2 regions of the Variovorax sp. P1_H2 genome follow, and region 2 is predicted to be linked to the other one. Evidence: predicted binding sites of a transcription regulator. Region 2 holds the regulator's gene; the other holds the start of a gene.
The links. Region 2 encodes HrcA, which represses chaperone genes, less so after heat shock. Its sites were predicted from a motif close to TTAGCACTCNNNNNNNNNGAGTGCTAA; they were not measured.
Positions count from the first base shown of each region.

Region 1: a site for HrcA is predicted at 2,282-2,308, ahead of groES (co-chaperone GroES). Genes of this name have one in related genera too.

Region 1 covers NZ_JBFUCJ010000010.1:61,990-68,249, forward strand. Annotated here, with positions in the region: gene AC1D2E_RS06085 (PilW family protein) at 1-379, opposite strand, end outside; gene AC1D2E_RS06090 (prepilin-type N-terminal cleavage/methylation domain-containing protein) at 388-1,041, opposite strand; gene AC1D2E_RS06095 (GspH/FimT family pseudopilin) at 1,032-1,556, opposite strand; gene AC1D2E_RS06100 (type IV pilin protein) at 1,561-2,028, opposite strand; gene groES (co-chaperone GroES) at 2,388-2,678, shown strand; gene groL (chaperonin GroEL) at 2,727-4,379, shown strand; gene msrA (peptide-methionine (S)-S-oxide reductase MsrA) at 4,523-5,260, shown strand; gene AC1D2E_RS06120 (DUF805 domain-containing protein) at 5,265-5,615, opposite strand; gene pgi (glucose-6-phosphate isomerase) at 5,693-6,260, opposite strand, start outside.
Region 2 covers NZ_JBFUCJ010000011.1:51,357-57,616, forward strand. Annotated here, with positions in the region: gene recN (DNA repair protein RecN) at 1-1,229, opposite strand, end outside; gene AC1D2E_RS06520 (NAD kinase) at 1,231-2,127, opposite strand; gene hrcA (heat-inducible transcriptional repressor HrcA) at 2,156-3,163, shown strand; tRNA gene AC1D2E_RS06530 (tRNA-Ile) at 3,201-3,277, shown strand; tRNA gene AC1D2E_RS06535 (tRNA-Arg) at 3,384-3,460, shown strand; gene AC1D2E_RS06540 (hypothetical protein) at 3,666-3,986, shown strand; gene AC1D2E_RS06545 (hypothetical protein) at 4,069-4,269, shown strand; partial or broken gene AC1D2E_RS06550 (VOC family protein) at 4,396-4,782, shown strand; partial or broken gene AC1D2E_RS06555 (GNAT family acetyltransferase) at 4,834-5,241, shown strand; gene AC1D2E_RS06560 (hypothetical protein) at 5,378-5,593, shown strand; gene AC1D2E_RS06565 (ABC transporter ATP-binding protein) at 5,796-6,260, shown strand, end outside.

The DNA of each region.
Region 1 (6,260 bases), on a different contig from region 2:
TGCCAAGCCCCAGGGCGTAGTAGGTCAACGAGTCTTGCCATTTGCCAAGGTTCGCGACTCCGGTCAGGCACATGGCTGTCGCTGCTTCGGCAGGCGTGACGATCGGAGTGACGGCCGCCGTCGGCTTGACCAGGGACCCGTAGAACCCCGTCTGCGACAACTCGCGGCTCAGAACGTCAAGGGCATAGCGTCCGTTCTCATTCACCTCCGCACTCAGTTCGACCTCGCTTCGGGACCGGCTGCTGCCAGCGAAAAGGACACTCACTGCGGCGACGATCAGCAGACCGATGACGAGCGCAATCATCAACTCGATGAGCGTGAGCCCTCGTTGGCGACGGCAACGGGCTTCTGAGGTCGAGGCAAGGGCTCGGCGGTACATGTCGGTCCTCAAGATGACTTGGTCAGGTTCGGCACCAGCACGCGGACCGATACGCCACGCCGCAGCCCGACGCCGAAATCCACATCGCTGGCACACTTGCCCGCCGAAGAATCGGGGTCGGGTTCGGCACTCTTCGATTTGCCTTGCCACACGACCGTGACGTAGATGTCGGCCAGTGCATTGCCCTCCGCCGGGTCGACCCGGATCAGGCAGCCGCGGGCGCCGATCATGGCTCCGACCTTCGAGCTGCCCTCCAGGGCCGCCGCGCCCTGCAGCGCTTGCCCCCACTGACACATCTCGAACTCTGCCTCCGCCAGCGGAACGCCCGCTCCCGCGACGCAGACGGAGCCGGTGCTGAAGTCTTTGGCATTCGCGCCCGATCCCACGTAAACACTGCCGTTGGTGGAACTGACGGCCGCATTCAGATAGCCGTCTACGATGGCCCGCGAATCGGTCAGACGGCCCTGCATTTCACGGACCAGCGAAAGCGCCTCGCCACGCTGGTAAGACTCGAATTCGATGACGGCCGACCTGGCTTGCATGCCGATCACGCCCAGAAGGCCCAGAAGCATCACGGCGATGGTCACCAGCACCTCGATCAGCGTGAAGCCGCGCATGCCGGTCGCTCGCGTACGGAATCGATGAAGGTCAGCTACGAACATGATGTCGATTGGGTGATGGCCCGGCCACTGGCAGAAATGCAGACCCAACGATTGACGCTGGCAGACGGGACGCTGAGCTTGATCCAGGACGAAACGCCAGGGGTCAGCCGGCCGGAGGAATCGAAGACGAACAGCAGGTTGCCGTGCGCCGAGGTGGTGGATGCCACCGAGGGGGAGCCCGTCTGTTGAAGGAGCGCGGTACCCGTTCCGTCGCTGCTTTGGGTGATCTTCCAGTCCCCGACAACGGTGTCGTCCCCCGAATTCGTGAAGTTGAACGCCACCTTGTCATTGCGCTTGAGTGCCTCGCTGCGAGCGACCCAAAGCGATTCATTCAGCGCCGAGGCGACGGACTTGATGCGCTGCGTTGCAATCAGTCGCTGGAACGCGGGCGCGGCAAGCGCCGCCAGGATGGCGACGATTGCCAAGGTGATCATCAACTCGATGGCCGTGAAGCCGCCCTGGCGAACGCGCCGCGTTGCGCGCCGAACTGGGGTCAATGCCACCGGGTTTTCCATCGCGTCACTTGCCCCAGTAACCCGAGGCGTCCGGCGCCTTGACGCCCGTGTCGGTGATCGTCAGCGTCTGCTCGTTCGATACCGCCTGGCTCCCTGCCGGAGTGGCCGTTGCCGTGAAGCCGCCGGACGAGCAGTCCGCCGGCGAGCAAGTGACCGCGATCGTGTAGGCCCCCTGGATTTCGGCAGGCATCACGAAACCGATATCCGCCTGCACGGTGGTGTACACACGCCGGTCGAGGAGGTAGCTTTGTTCCTTGCTGGCCAGATCCATCAAGGCCGCCTGCGCTGTCGCCCGCTTCCCCTTGCGGATGTACGCCGCATAGGATGGGTACGCGATGGCCGCCAGAATCGCCACGATCGCAACGGTGATCATCAGCTCGATCAACGTGAAGCCGCGCGCTCGCCCGCCCCTCGGGACCTTCGAGCTTGCCGTCGCCGACGCCATCGGCATCTGTTCCAGAGACTGAACCATCGGGCTGTATCCTCCATCGCGCGCCCCTCGACCCTTCGATCCGATCAGAGGCACGCCGCAGGAATTCATTTCAAAATGTCACAAAGTACAAGTGGATGTGAAATTATCACATCTGCCCGAAATCAGGTTTTCCTACGCGGCTGTTTCGTGGGAAAACTGACAGAAGGCCCGTTTCGCCCGACAGGCGGTTCGGCTTCATCCACATCGGGCGCCGGCCCCTTCGGCCTTGAAACTGCCCAAAACACCCTTATGATTAGCACTCGTCAAAGCTGAGTGCTAACAACACCGGCTTCCGACGATGTGGCGCCGGCAACCTTGCCGGCACCCGAACCAAACCCCGTTTCTTATCAGGAGATGCAATGAAACTTCGTCCTTTGCACGATCGCGTGATCGTCAAGCGCATTGAAAGCGAAACCAAGACCGCRTCSGGCATCGTGATCCCCGACAACGCCGCCGAAAAGCCCGATCAGGGCGAAGTCCTGGCCGTCGGTCCTGGCAAGAAGAACGACAAGGGCGACCTGATCTCGATGAACATCAAGGTCGGCGACCGCGTCCTGTTCGGCAAGTACAGCGGCCAGACCGTCAAGGTCGATGGCGACGAACTCCTGGTCATGAAGGAAGACGACCTCTTCGCAGTGGTCGAGAAGTAATTTCTCGCCCCTTCATCCCCCTATCCAACTGAATCTCGGAGAAATCTCATGGCAGCAAAAGACGTAGTCTTCGGCGGTGAAGCCCGCGCGCGCATGGTCGAGGGTGTCAACATCCTCGCCAACGCAGTCAAAGTGACCCTCGGCCCCAAGGGCCGCAACGTGGTGCTCGAGCGCTCGTTCGGCGCCCCGACCGTGACCAAGGACGGCGTGTCCGTGGCCAAGGAAATCGAACTCAAGGACAAGCTCCAGAACATGGGTGCCCAGCTCGTGAAGGAAGTGGCTTCCAAGACCTCGGACAACGCCGGCGACGGCACCACCACCGCGACCGTGCTGGCACAAGCCATCGTTCGCGAAGGTTTCAAGCTGGTGGCTGCCGGCATGAACCCGATGGACCTGAAGCGCGGCATCGACAAGGCGGTCACCGCCCTGGTCGCCGAGCTCAAGAAGGCTTCGAAGGCCACGACCACCTCGAAGGAAATCGCTCAAGTCGGCTCGATCTCGGCCAACAGCGACGAAACCATCGGCAAGCTCATCGCTGACGCGATGGACAAGGTCGGCAAGGAAGGCGTGATCACCGTCGAAGACGGCAAGTCGCTCGACAGCGAACTCGACGTCGTCGAAGGCATGCAGTTCGACCGCGGCTACCTGTCGCCCTACTTCATCAACAACCCCGAAAAGCAAAGCGCGATCCTGGACAACCCGTTCGTGCTGCTGTTCGACAAGAAGATCAGCAACATCCGCGACCTGCTGCCGACGCTGGAGCAAGTGGCCAAGGCCGGCCGTCCGCTGCTGATCGTTGCCGAAGAAGTCGAAGGCGAAGCCCTGGCAACGCTGGTCGTGAACACCATCCGCGGCATCCTGAAGGTCGTGGCCGTCAAGGCACCTGGCTTCGGCGACCGCCGCAAGGCCATGCTCGAAGACATCGCCATCCTGACGGGCGGCAAGGTCATCGCCGAAGAAGTGGGCCTGACCCTCGAGAAGGTGACGCTGGCCGACCTCGGCCAGGCCAAGCGCATCGAAGTGGGCAAGGAAAACACCATCATCATCGACGGTTCGGGCGCCCCTGGCGACATCGAAGCCCGCGTCAAGCAAGTCCGCGTGCAGATCGAGGAAGCCACCTCCGACTACGACCGCGAAAAGCTGCAAGAGCGCGTGGCCAAGCTGGCCGGCGGCGTTGCCGTGATCAAGGTCGGCGCTGCCACCGAAGTCGAAATGAAGGAAAAGAAGGCTCGCGTCGAAGACGCCCTGCACGCCACCCGCGCTGCAGTGGAAGAAGGCGTGGTTGCCGGTGGCGGCGTGGCCCTGCTGCGCGCCAAGCAAGCCGTGGGCGACAAGCTCAAGGGCGACAACGCCGACCAGGACGCCGGCATCAAGCTGGTGCTCAAGGCCATCGAAGCGCCCCTGCGCGAGATCGTCAACAACGCCGGCGGCGAAGCCTCGGTGGTGGTGAACGCCGTGTTGGCCGGCAAGGGCAACTACGGCTTCAATGCCCAGAACGACAGCTACGGCGACATGCTCGAGCTGGGCATCCTGGACCCGACCAAGGTGACCCGCACCGCCCTGCAGAACGCCGCTTCGGTGTCCTCGCTGCTGCTGACGACCGAAGCCATGGTCGCTGACGCACCGAAGGACGAAGCCGGCGCCGGCGGCGGCATGCCCGACATGGGCGGCATGGGTGGCATGGGCGGCATGGGGATGTAATTCCCCCGGCCCGGCTGCCACAGCCAAGCCAAGAGCCCCGCGGTGCGAGCCGCGGGGCTTTTTTTCGTCCTGTCGGAGCACCGGGGCGGATCGGCGTACAACCGGGGCTTCGACCCGAAAACGCAGCGAAGGAACCCGCCGGCATGAACCCCAAGACCCTCGTAACACCCCCGGTGCCGGCACGCCGCGCCCTGCTGTGCGCACTCGCGCTCGGCGCCGGAGGACTCGCGCTGCGCCCCGGCGCGTCCGCCTGGGCGGCCGAGCGCGCCACCGTCGTCCCGGCGCCGACCGACGATCCGGCCGCAGGGGCCGCCGCCACGACCGAGACCGCAGTCATCGCCGGCGGCTGCTTCTGGGGCGTTCAGGGTGTGTTCCAGCACGTCAAGGGCGTCACCAGCGCCGTCTCGGGCTATGCCGGCGGCGAGGCCGCAACGGCCAACTACGAAGCCACCAGCTCCGGTCGCACCGGCCATGCCGAATCGGTACGCATCAGCTACGACCCGAAGCAGATCAGCTACGCGCGGCTGCTCCAGATCTATTTCTCGGTCGCCCATGATCCGACCGAGCTGAACCGCCAGGGACCGGACGTCGGCAGCCAGTACCGCTCGACCATTTTTGCGGCCAACCCCGAACAGGCACGCATCGCCAGGAACTACATCGCGCAGCTCGACCGCGCCCGCGTCTTCGGCAAGCCGATCGCGACCACCATCGAGCCGCTCAAGGCCTTCTATCCGGCCGAGGCGTACCACCAGGATTTCATGACCCGCAATCCCGACCACCCCTACATCGCGATCAACGACCTGCCGAAGGTCGACAACCTGAAGAAGGTGTTTCCCGCCAGCTACCGCGCCAAGGCGGTGCTGGTGGGCGCAGGCGGCTGAGGGATCAGACGCTGGCCGGGACCGGCCCGGCCGGCGGTCCGTAGGCATTCGATTCCGGCTGGCTCGGCTGCACCATGAAATAGAGCAGCACCAGGGTGCCGATCACCGGGACCAGCCCGAGCAACAGGAACCAGCCGCTGCGGCCGACGTCATGCAAGCGGCGAACGCCGACCGAGAGCAAGGGCAGCAGGAAGGCCAGCACCACGAGGTAGTAGAGGTACTCGTGGATGAAGCCCGCCACGAAAGCCACGATGACATAGGCCAGGATGAACCACCAGTATTCGGGCCGGGTCGCACGACCGGAAAACTCGACGTACTTGCGAAAGCAGGTCTGGAACGCCTGTTGAAAATTCATGAGCAACTCCTCTTGCTGATTCCCACGGGACAACCCCGTGGTCATCATATCGAGCAGGCTGCCGACTTTGATGAAAGCTAGGCGCCCGGTCGAAGGCGCTGCAGCAGGCCCGCCGTCGAGGCGTCGAGCCCCTGCACGTCGCCGGAGGCCAGCCGCGGCTCGATGTCCCGGGCCAGCACCTTGCCGAGCTCCACGCCCCACTGGTCGAAGCTGTTGATGCCCCACAGGGCACCGCTGGTGAAGACGCGGTGCTCGTACAGCGCCAGGAAGGCGCCGAGGGATTCCGGCGTCAGTCGATCGAGAACGAAGAAGGTGCTCGGCCGGTTGCCCGGGAAGTTCTTGTGCCCGCCCGCATCGTGCTGGCCGACCATGAGCGCCTGCGCCTGCGCCAGCGCATTGGCCAGCAGCTTGGGATGATGGCCCGCGAGATCGTGCCCCGCATCGCGCACCGCGATGAACTCCAGCGGCGTCACGTCGGTGCCCTGGTGCAGCATCTGGAAATACGCATGCTGCCCGTTGGTGCCGGGCTCGCCCCACAGCACGGGCGAGGTGCCGAAGGTGAGCAGCTGGCCGGCCATGTCGACCTGCTTGCCGTTGCTTTCCATCTCGAGCTGCTGCAGGTAGGCCGGCAGCCGCTTGAGCGCA
Region 2 (6,260 bases):
ACCAGGAAGGAGATCTCTTCGAGGCCGGCCCGGCCGGGTTGCGCCAGCGGCTGCAGTGCGACCTCGAAGCGGCCGCCCTTCATGCCGAGTTCCTGCATCGCCTGCGTGACCGCCTGCGAGAGCTTGGGCGCCGCCTGCTTGCGGGCCCTGGCCACGGCCTTGGCCTCTTTCAGGTAGGCCTGCTGCGCCGACTGCTCGGTGCGCTCGAGCGCGTCGAGGTCGCTCTGCGCGTCGAGGGCCTTCAACTCGGCCTGCCAGCCGGCGAGTAAGGCCGGCAACTCGGCCGGCGGACGCCGGTAGCGGCGCGCGAGCGACATCCAGCTGCCCATGCGCTCGTCCAGTTCGGCCAGCCGCTCGGGGTCGGGGTCGGCCTGGCGCAGGTAGCTGTGCAGCGAATGCGCGGCATCCGAGGCCTGGGCCACGCTGGAGGCCAGCACCTCGCCCAGCGCCTTGAATTCCGGCTCGATGTGCTCGCAGTTCTGCAGCAGCGCGAGGGCGCGGCCGAGCGCCGCCAGGGCGCCGCTGTCGTCATCCTCGAGCGCGTTGCTGGCGCCTTCGGCGGCATCGATCAGCGCCTGGGCGTTGGAAATGCGGCTGTGGCTCGCCGACAGCTCTTCCCACTCGTCGTCGCCCGGTGCCAGCTTGGCGACCTCGGCGACCTGCCACTGGAGGCGTTCGCGTTCGCGCTGCAGGGAATCCTGGGCCGAGCGGGCGGTTTCGAGTGCCCCGATCGCCTGCCGCCAGAGCTGCCAGGCGCTCTCGAGCGCGCCGGTGTCGATGCCGGCGTAGGCATCGAGCAGGCCGCGCACGGCCTCGGGCCGGGTCAGGCTCTGCCAGGCGTGCTGGCCATGGATGTCCAGCAGGTGGTCGCCGAGCTCGCGCAACTGGGTGGCGGTGGCCGGGCTGCCGTTGATCCAGCCGCGGCTGCGGCCCTGGAGGTCGACCGTGCGGCGCAGCAGCAGGGCATCGCCGCCTTCGAAGCCGCCCTCGTCGAGCCAGCCGGCGAGGCCCGGGTCGGCATCGAACTCGGCGCTGACGTCCAGCCGCTCGGCGCCTTCGCGCACCGCGCCGGCATCGGCCCGGTTGCCCAGTGCCAGCTGCAGTGCGTCGATCAGGATCGACTTGCCGGCGCCGGTCTCGCCGGTGAGCACCGTGAAGCCGGCGGAGAAATCGAGCTCGAGCGAGCGCACGATCACGAAATCCCGCAGCGCAATGCGCCTCAACGCCATCTCAAGATCCCCCTTCGTTCCAATGCAGTTTCCTGCGCAAGGTGTCGAAATAGCTCCAGCCTCGCGGATGCAGGAAGCGCACCCGATAGTCCGAGCGGCGCACCATCACCTTGTCGCCGATGGCCAGCGTGGCCAGCGATTGCATGTCGAAATTGGCGCTGGCATCGCGCCCGCCGACCAGTTCCATCGTGACCTCGTCGGCGTCGGGCAGCAGCAGCGGCCGATTCGACAGCGTGTGCGGCGCGATCGGCACCAGCACCCAGCCGCGCACCGCGGGATGCAGCAGCGGCCCCCCGGCCGACAGCGCGTAGGCGGTCGAGCCCGTGGGCGTGGAGATGATCATGCCGTCGGCGCGCTGGTTGGCCACGAAATGGTGGCCCACCGTGACCCGCAGCTCGACCATGCCCGAAGTGGCGCCGCGGTTGACCACCACGTCGTTCATTGCCAGGGTGTCGAACACCGACTCGCCGTCGCGCACCACCCGCGCCTTCATCAGCGTGCGCAGGTCTTCCTCGTAGTCGCCGGCCAGCATCGGGATCAGCGTCGCCTGGTAGTTGTCGAGCGAGATGTCGGTGATGAAGCCGAGCCGGCCGCGGTTGATGCCGATCAGCGGCACGTCGTGCGGCGCCAGCTGGCGGCCGATGCCGAGCATGGTGCCGTCGCCGCCGACCACCAGGCCGAGGTCGCACTGCTGGCCGATTTCCTCCACCGTCAGTGCGGGATAGGGGCCGGATTCGACCGAGTCCGACTGCGACTTCTCGACGAAGACCTTGCAGCCCTGCGATTCGAGGAAGGCGCCGATGCCCTCCATGACGTTGTCATGCGCGCCGCATTGCGCCCGGGCGCCGGAGGCCTGGTATTTACCGATCAGTGCGACATGCCGAAAGCGGGAGCTCATTCACAAATTACAACATTAAAATCATTCGATGCTGGACGACCGTGCCAAGTTGCTGCTGAAGACTCTCGTCGAGCGCTACATCGCCGACGGGCAGCCCGTGGGGTCGCGCACGCTTTCCCGCGCGCCGGGGCTGGACCTGTCCCCCGCGACCATCCGCAACGTGATGTCCGACCTCGAGGTGCTCGGGCTGATCGCAAGCCCCCACACCTCCGCAGGCCGCATTCCGACCGCACGGGGTTACCGCCTCTTCGTCGACACCATGCTGACCGCGCAGCGCGAGCAGTTCGCGTCGGCGCCGAGCCTGGCGGCCGACCAGCCGCAGAAGGTGATCGCGAACGCCGCCAACCTGCTGTCGAACCTGTCGCAGTTCGTGGGCGTGGTGATGGCGCCGCGGCGCGCCTCGGTGTTCCGGCAGATCGAGTTCCTGCGGCTGTCCGACCGTCGGTTGCTGGTGATCATCGTCGCGCCCGACGGCGACGTGCAGAACCGCGTGATCTTCCCCGAGGTCGACTACACGCAGTCGCAGCTGGTCGAGGCCTCCAACTACATCAACACCCATTTCGCCGGCCTCTCGATCGAGCAGGTGCGCGACCGGCTGCAGTCCGAGGTCGAGCAGCTGCGCGGCGAGATCGCGGCGCTGATGCAGGCTGCCGTGCAGGTCAGCTCCGAGGTCATGACCGAGGCCCAGGACGAGGTCGTGATCGCGGGCGAGCGCAACCTGCTCGCGGTCACCGACTTTTCCAGCGACATGGGGCACCTGCGGCGCGCCTTCGAGTTGTTCGAGCACAAGACGCAGCTGATGCGCCTGCTCGACGTCTCGAGCCAGGCCGAGGGCGTGCGCATCTTCATCGGCGGCGAGAGCCAGGTGGTGCCCTTCGACGACCTGTCGATCGTCAGCGCGAACTACGAGGTCGACGGAAAGGTTGTCGGCACACTGGGCGTCATCGGCCCGACCCGCATGCCCTACGAACGCATGATCCAGATCGTCGACATCACGTCGAAGCTGGTCACCAACGCGCTGAGCCACCGCAAGTAGAGAAGGGCGCCGCGCCCTACTAGAATTGGTGCCACGTGGGCCGTTAGCTCAGTTGGTTAGAGCAGCGGACTCATAATCCGTTGGTCGCTGGTTCAAGCCCAGCACGGCCTACCAAAAGCATCCGCCGGAGACTCGGGTCTGCTTCCGCGAAGCTTCTTTTGCAAGTCAAGAATCGAAGCGTGGACAGATGGCTGAAATGGATGCTATAATCGCAAGCTGTGCGGCTGTAGCTCAGTTGGATAGAGTACTTGGCTACGAACCAAGGGGTCGTGGGTTCAATTCCTGCCAGCCGCACCACTCTCTCGAATGGCCTAGAGGATTTTTCTCCTCTAGGCCATTTTCTTTTGGGGGACTTTCAGGGGAGTCGATCCTTCCCTCCGCCTGCTCGAGCCGCAAGGACCACCGGATGAACATGAAGTTTTTGCCATCCTGACGACGTAGGACGACACTCCCTCGCGCGTCGGCGCCCCGCGACGACAGCGAATTCGAGGAGAACGCCAGCATGCGTATCGTCAATGACAGCGAACATTGCCGCCGCTGGTGGGTCGGCTCCAGGGCGGGAGACGCCGTCCGACAGACGCTCGATGCGAACGCCGATGGTGTCGTCTCCCTCGACGACTTCGTCACCTGGGCGGTGTACGTCTTCCATCTTCGCGCCTACACGGGCATGGTCATCGTCGACAGCTTTCCGCTGGTCGCGGAATTCTTCAAGGTCGACTGCAGGACCGGGTTCGGCTGGGGCGGCACGCTCGTCAGCTTGATCGCCTGGGTCTTCCTGGCCACCAGCATGGCCGCGTCTTCGAAATCCGCCACCAAGACTTAGGGCGGGCGCATGTCGCGCGGCCGAGTCACACCGGCCGGATGGCTTATTGGCCGCCTCGACGGCCGCAGCCAGAATTCCATGAATGGAGACGATGGGAGACGAAGAACTCGCCGCGGCTGCGTATGTGCTGCGAAAGCGGGCCGAGCTTGGCGACCCGGATGCCTTGAAGCAGGCGCAACGCATGGAGGCGGAGCTGCGCAGGCGCCTGGGTTCCACACCGTCCGATCGCACCCCGCTCGAGCCCAAAGGCAGGCCTGCGCGGCCTTGGTGGCGGTTCTGGTAGCTGGAGCGTGCGCAGGACGTGCGGTTTCTTGCCGTTCTCGCCCCACCGAGGTGCCGGTGCCGGCGAAGAACTGAGCGCTTTCCGTTATCTTCGGCTCGTCAGGGGCAAGCGCTCCGGGGAGCCGAGATGTTTTCGCATGTCTTCGTGAGCGTGAGCGACTTCGAGCGCGCACTGCTTTTCTATCAGCCGGTGATGCAGGGCCTGGGCCTCGAGCTTCGCTTCTGCGAGCGAGACAAGCCCTGGGCCGGCTGGCACGGAACCGGCCGCACGCGGCCCTTCTTCGTGGTCTGCGAGCCGCACAACGGCCTGCCGCATGCGCCCGGCAACGGCCAGATGGTGGCCTTCGCCGCGGCCGACCGGGCCATGGTGCGCACGGTGCACCGCGTCGCGCTCGCCCAGGGCGGCAGTTGCGAAGGCGCACCCGGCTTGAGGGCCCAGTACCACCCGCACTACTACGGCGCCTACTTCCGGGATCCCGACGGCAACAAGTTCTGCGTCGCCTGCCATGCCCCGGAGCCCGAGGGGGACTGCATGACCCTGGTCGCCCCGTACCTCGATGATGTCCACCGAGCGCAGGTGATCCGTCTCTGGGAGACCGCATTCCGCTACGGCACGGCGCACAACGCGCCCGCCCTCGGCATCGACAAGAAGCTGGCGGTCGCCGATGGTCTTTTCTTCGTCGCTCTGGCGCAGGGCTCGGTGGTCGGCACCGTGCTGGCAGGCTACGACGGACACCGGGGCTGGCTGTACTCCGTCGCCGTGGATCCGGGGCATCGGTCGCGGGGCATCGGCACGGCCTTGGTCGCGCACGCGGAGCGCGCCCTGGCGGATCGGGGTTGCATGAAGATCAACCTGCAGATTGCGCCCGGCAACGAGTCGGTGGCGGCCTTCTACGAAGCGCTTGGCTACGTGGTCGAGCCGCGCGTCAGCATGGGCAAGCGCATCGTCGCCAACATCCCGGGCGGTTCGTGAGCCCATGCGGGGGCGGCCCCATCAACACTACCGCCGGCGGGGCCGCCAGTGACGGCGGACCGCCCGCCGCCCATAATCGCAATCCGGCCAAGCCAGGGGCCCCTGTCGAATCCTGGCGTTCATTGGGGCGACCACGATGAGCTTTTTGCACATGTTCCTGCCGGCCTCCGAGCCCGCGCGCAGCGAGGCCCTGGCCCTGCTGAAGAAGAAGCACCACGTGCCGAGGCACCTCGTCCGGGGCGTCGTGCCCAAGAAGGCGTCGGCCCTCGCGACGGAGCCCGTGCAAGTCCAGCAGCAGACCTTCGGTGCATCCGGCCCCTTGCCGTCCGACGCGCAAGTGCAGGTCGGCTGAGCGCCGCGCCTGACCCAGGCTCTCCCAGTTCCGATCCGGCAGCAGGCCTTCGCGGTCCGCGCGCCGGCGCAGCCGTGGGCTGCCGCGCCGGGCAATCAAGGGTAAAGCCGGCTTTCCATTCGTCCGAACACCGGTATCTTTTGTATCCAGTGGCATCCGAGTGTCCCGCTCGGGTTGGGTTCCACTGTGCAAGGAGTCGGAAATCGCCTCGCCTGCCCCCCGTGCCGATCTGCTGCGCGTCGAAGGCGTCACCGTGCGCTTTGGGGGAATCACGGCGCTCGACAAGGTGTCGTTCGCGGTGCCCGAGGGTTTCATCGTCGGCCTGATCGGTCCGAACGGTGCCGGCAAGACCACGCTCTTCAACTGCCTGTCGCGGCTCTATGCCTTCAGCGAGGGCCGCATCTCGTTCGAGGGCCGCTCGCTGGTCGAGACGCCGGCGCACGGCGTCGCGGCGATGGGCATCGGCCGCACCTTCCAGAACCTGGCGCTGTTCCGGACCATGACCGTGCGGCAGAACATCCTGCTCGGCGGCCATTGCCGCACCCGCAGCGGCTTCCTCGCCAATGCCCTGCGGCTGCCGGGGGTGCGGCGCGAAGAGCAGGTGCTCGAAGCGCACGCCGACCAGCTGGTCGACCTGCTCGGCCTCGGCGCCGTGGCCGCCACCCGC